2 regions of the Acidovorax sp. FHTAMBA genome follow, and region 2 is predicted to be linked to the other one. Evidence: riboswitches for the same ligand, from Rfam matches in the RefSeq annotation. Region 2 holds a riboswitch; the other holds the start of a gene.
The links. Region 2 has a riboswitch for cobalamin ahead of bluB (5,6-dimethylbenzimidazole synthase). Riboswitches for the same ligand answer to the same signal wherever they lie in the genome.
Positions count from the first base shown of each region.

Region 1: linked by a shared signal. The riboswitch ahead of AAFF19_RS21220 (energy-coupling factor ABC transporter permease) and the one ahead of bluB (5,6-dimethylbenzimidazole synthase) in region 2 are both predicted to bind cobalamin.

Region 1 is NZ_CP152407.1:4,547,879-4,550,322, forward strand. It holds gene AAFF19_RS21215 (LysR substrate-binding domain-containing protein) at 1-635, shown strand, start outside; cobalamin riboswitch at 809-1,050, shown strand; gene AAFF19_RS21220 (energy-coupling factor ABC transporter permease) at 1,280-1,957, shown strand; gene cobM (precorrin-4 C(11)-methyltransferase) at 1,971-2,444, shown strand, end outside.
Region 2 is NZ_CP152407.1:2,175,205-2,177,648, reverse strand. It holds gene cobT (nicotinate-nucleotide--dimethylbenzimidazole phosphoribosyltransferase) at 1-605, opposite strand, end outside; gene bluB (5,6-dimethylbenzimidazole synthase) at 700-1,461, opposite strand; cobalamin riboswitch at 1,506-1,700, opposite strand; gene AAFF19_RS10225 (bile acid:sodium symporter) at 1,737-2,444, opposite strand, start outside.

The DNA.
Region 1 (2,444 bases), 2.4 Mb from region 2:
TGGATCTGCAGGCTGAGGCCCAGGCCGCGCTGCACGGCGAGGAACTGACTGGGCGGGTGCGCCTGGGTGTGCCAGACGACTACGCGGCGAAGTACCTCACACCGGTGCTCAAGCGCTTTGCGCCCAAGCACAGCGGCGTCGAGATCGAACTGCACTGCGAGCAGTCGCCCGCGCTGATTCCGCGTGTGGCACGTGGCGAACTGGACTTGGCCCTGGTCTCGCGCGATCACGCGCGCCGTGGGACCCTTCTGTTCCACGAGCCGATGGTGTGGGTGGGTTCGCCGCAGTTCGAGCTGTGGCGGCGCGACCCGCTGCCGATCGCGGTGTACGAAGAGGCCAGCCTCGCGCGGCGCGGCGCCATCCAGTCGCTGGCGCAGCAGGGGCGGCGCTACAAGGTGGTCTACAACAGCTCCAGCTTGGCCGGCCAGATCGCGGCGGTTGACAGCGGCCTGGCCGTGGCCGTGCTAACGCAGTGCAGCGCACCGCCGCACCTGATGGTGCTGGGCGCGGACCAGGGCCTGGGGCCGCTGATCCCAATGGAGGTGGCCGTCTACCGCAGCCGCGAGTCACGCGGCAACAAGGCGGTGGATGGGCTGTATGCGCTGTTGGTGAAGACCTTGCGTTTGGCTGGATGAAGAAATGGAGCGCACTTTGTAAGTCGGCTTTCTATCGACTGCGTAGCATGGCAGAGTCGACATGGCGGTCTGCTCCCAGCCTATACGAGCCTCTCGCCTGTGCTCCATGCTCCGATGCACGAGCTCTAGGATTGCAACGTTGCCGCTCAAACGCTCCGAGCAATTTTTGGGGGTATAGAATAAAAGCTGTTGGTGCTCGCGATGCTGTTCAGGCATCGCAGTTCAACGGGAAGCAGGAGGGCGAGTCCCACACGGACGAACCTAACCTGCGCTGCCCCCGCAACGGTAAGCAGACGGGTGGTCCAAGGCATTGCCAAGGCCCCCATTTCTCAAAGTTTCGCCACTGGGTCACACCGGGAAGGCTTTGAGAAACGTTCTGTCAGCCCGGATACCGGCCAACAAGGAGGCTGCGCCCCAAGCGCAGCCGCATTACCCAAACACCGTCGGGGAAGGCGGTGAGGGGTCTTCGCCGGTGTTCTCATGTCGTCCCTTCGCATTGCTTTGCGAGTCTGTGCCAGCGCCTGCGCGTGCGCTCGCCGGGGGCTGTCCGTTCGCCGACGGAACCTGTCCTCACCTCTCCCTTGGGTCTTTGCCGACTTTTTAACCGCGTTGTGTCCAACGCATCCAACCCAAGGAGTCACTTCATGCACATCGAACCAGGTCTGGTGGACGGGGCCAAGCTCGCCCTGAGCTACACCACGGCGGCCGCCTGCATCGGCTACACGGCCAAGCTGTCCGCGGACGCGATCAGAAAGGACGGCGCAGCGGCCCTGCTGTTACGGGCCGCGCTGGCCACGGCGCTGGTGTTCTGCTTTTTCGAGGTGCTGCCGCACCACCCGGTGGGCGTGTCCGAGGTGCACCTGATCCTGGGCACCACGCTGATGCTGCTGTTCGGCGCGGCACCCGCGGCCATCGGGCTGGCGGGTGGGTTGCTGATCCAGGGCCTGTTCTTTGCACCCTTCGACCTGCCGCAGTACGGTATGAACGTGACCACGCTGCTGGTGCCGCTGTTCGCCACCGCGGCGCTGGCTCGCCGCGTGATTCCCGACCAGATGGCCTATGTGGATCTGCGCTACGGCCAGGCCCTGAAGCTGTCGCTGGCCTACCAGGGCGGCATCGTGCTGTGGGTGGGTTTCTGGGCGCTCTACGGGCGTGGCCTGGGCGCCGAGAACCTGGTGAGCATCGGCAGCTTCGGCGCCGCCTACATGAGCGTGGTGCTGGCCGAGCCGCTGATCGATCTGGCCGTGCTCGCACTGGCCAAGACGCTGCGTGGCCTGCAGGGCAGCGCGGTGGTGGATCGCCGTCTGCACCAGGCCGCCTGACCGGGGGCACACCATGGGCCTCGGAACGGTCTGGTTTGTGGGGGCGGGTCCGGGCGACCCGGACCTGGTCACGGTCAAGGGGCGCGACCTGATCGCGCGCGCCGGGGCCATCCTGTTCGCCGGTTCGCTGGTGAACGAGGCGGCCACCCGCTGGGCACCGCCGGGTTGCCTGATCGCGGACAGCAAGGACATGACGCTGGAGCAGATGTCGGCCTGGCTGATCGCAAACGCGGCGCGCTGCGACACCGTGGTGCGCCTGCAAACCGGCGACCCGGCCCTCTACGGCACGCTCATCGAACTGGTGCAGCCGCTGGACGCCGCGGGCGTGCCGGTGGCGGTGGTGCCGGGCGTGTCTTCGGCCATGGCCTCGGCGGCGGCGGCGGTCGAGAGTTTCACCTTGCCCGAGGTCACGCAGACCACCATCTTCACGCGGGTGGAAGGCCGCACGCCCATGCCCGACGGCGAGGACCTCGCCGCGCTGGCGGCG
Region 2 (2,444 bases):
CCGGTGCATTCGGCAATGGGCAGGCCGCACACGCGCGCCAGCAGCAGCGAGGCGACCGAGGTGTTGCCAATTCCCATTTCGCCCAGCAGCAGCACATTGCCTGGCAGTTCGTGCACCAGCACCATGCCGTGGTTCAGGGCCTGGGCGCACTGCGCCGCGCTCATGGCGGGGCCTTGGCTCGCGTCCTGCGTGCCGGGAGCCACCTTGCGCAGCAGCAGACGCGGCTGGCCAGCTGCTGTCTCGCGCTGGGCGATGTCGCGCGCCACGCCGCAGTCCACTACCGTGAGCGCCAGGCCGTGCTGGCGCGCCAGCACGCTCACGGCGGCGCCGCCGACGAGGAAGTTCTCCACCATCTGCCAGGTCACGTCGCTCGGGAAGGCCGACACGCCGCGCGCGGCCAGGCCGTGGTCGCCGGCGAAGACGACCATCTGCGGCTGCTGTAACTCGGGCGATGCAGTGCCCTGGATCTGGCCCAGGCGCAGCGCAAGCTGCTCCAGGCGGCCCAGTGAGCCGAGAGGTTTGGTCTTGTGGTCCAGCTTGTGCTGCAGGGCCTGGGTGAGCTGCGGGTCGGCGATGTCGGCAATCAGGGGCAGGCGGGTATTCATGGCGTGTTCAACTTTCAATCAGGTGGAGCGCGGACCGCACACGCAGGCCGCGCGATCAATGGCAGTGCGCGCGGGTCGGCGCATGGTGGCAGGGTCAGGCGGTGGCTTCGCACCCGCGCCGGGCGGCGGCCTGGTCGCGCCGCAGGTGGGCGATGAGCGGCTGCTGGTCGTCGCGCTGGCCCCATTGGTCGAAATACACGAGGTCTTCCATGGGCAGGCGCGGCAGCCAGCCGGCAGTTTCCAGTTCGGGCTTGGCGTGAAAGTGGCTCACGTAGCCCACGCACAGGTAGGCGATGGGGGTGATGCCCTTGGGAATGCCCAACGCCGCTTGCAGGTCGGCCTGGTGGAAGATGCTGACCCAGCCCACGCCCAACCCTTCCGCGCGCGCAGCCAGCCACAGGTTTTGCACAGCGCAAACGCTGCTGTACAGGTCCATGGTTTTCATGTGGGTGCGCCCCACCACCACGGGGCCGGTGCGCTCGCGGTCGCAGGTGATGCACAGGCCAACGGGCGCCTCGACGATGCCTTCGAGCTTGAGCTTTTGGTACACGGCACGCTTATCGCCCTCGAACATGTCAGCCGCTTCGGCATGGGCCTTGGCAAAGGCACCCTGCACGCGGCGCTTGGTGTCTGGAGAACGCACCACGAGGAAGTTCCAGGGCTGCATGAAGCCCACAGAGGGCGCATGGTGCGCGGCGGTGAGGATGCGGCTCAGAACCTCGTCAGGCACGGGTGTGGGCAGAAACTGCCCGCGCACATCGCGGCGTGAAAAGATGGCGTGGTAGATGGCGTCGCGCGCTTCTTGCGTGAAGGCGTGCGCGCTGGGCGTGGCTTGCGCCACTGCGCTGGTATTCATGGCAGTCCCCTGTGCGTGAATAGGTGGCGCGCTGCCGGGCCTTGCAGCGCGTTGGATATTCAGGCCGGTCTTCTGGCTTGGAGTCTTCTGGCCCCTGCGCCTTCCCGGCCTTGGCGGCCAGTGGCATTGAGCAGGGGTCATCATCCTTACAGCGTTGGGCACGCGGCGGATTTGCACCGCCTTCCCGATTCTCCCGTTGCCGCCAAGCGGCATTGGGCACCTGAAGCCGCGAATGGTAGCAGCCCGGTGCGCCCCATCCATTCAAGGACTGGATCTCAGCTGGCCAGCACCGAGCCGTCCTTGGCACGGTCGCGGGCCAGTGCTTCGGCCATGCTCTTGCGGCGAAAAAACACTGTCACGATGCTGGAGGTGATCACGATGAACAGCGAGTACAGCACCGGAATCAACAGCACCTCCTGCTGCATGGGGCCGGTAAAAGTGAGAGTCACGATCAGCACAGCCAGCGGGCCGTTCTGGATGCCGGTCTCCAGCGCGATGGTGCGGCTGCGGTTGGGGTCCTGCTTGAGCAGCCGGGCCAGCCCAAAACCCAGTGCGATGCCAAAGATGCCCAGACCGATGGCGGCAAAGAACACGTACCACGGCGTGCCGGCCAGCAGCATGTGGTTGCGTGGAATCCAGGTGAACACCAGGAACAGGATCACCGCCACCCCCAGCATGCCACCCAGCAGTTCAATGGTGGCGCCGATGTTGGGGTTGAGCTTGCGCAGCACCATGCCAAGGACGGTGGGCACCAGCAGCACAAACAGCACCTGTGCCACGTTGCCTGCCGGAATCTTGAAATCGCCGCTCAGCCCGGCCAGCTGCGAGTAAAACTCCAGCAGCGCGGGCACCATGCCCAGCGCGATCAGCGACGACACCGAGGTCATCATGATTGACAGCGCCAGCACCGCCTTGCTGAAGTAGGTAAAGATGTTGGAGGTGGTGCCGCCCGGCATGCACGCCATGAGGATCAGCCCGACCGT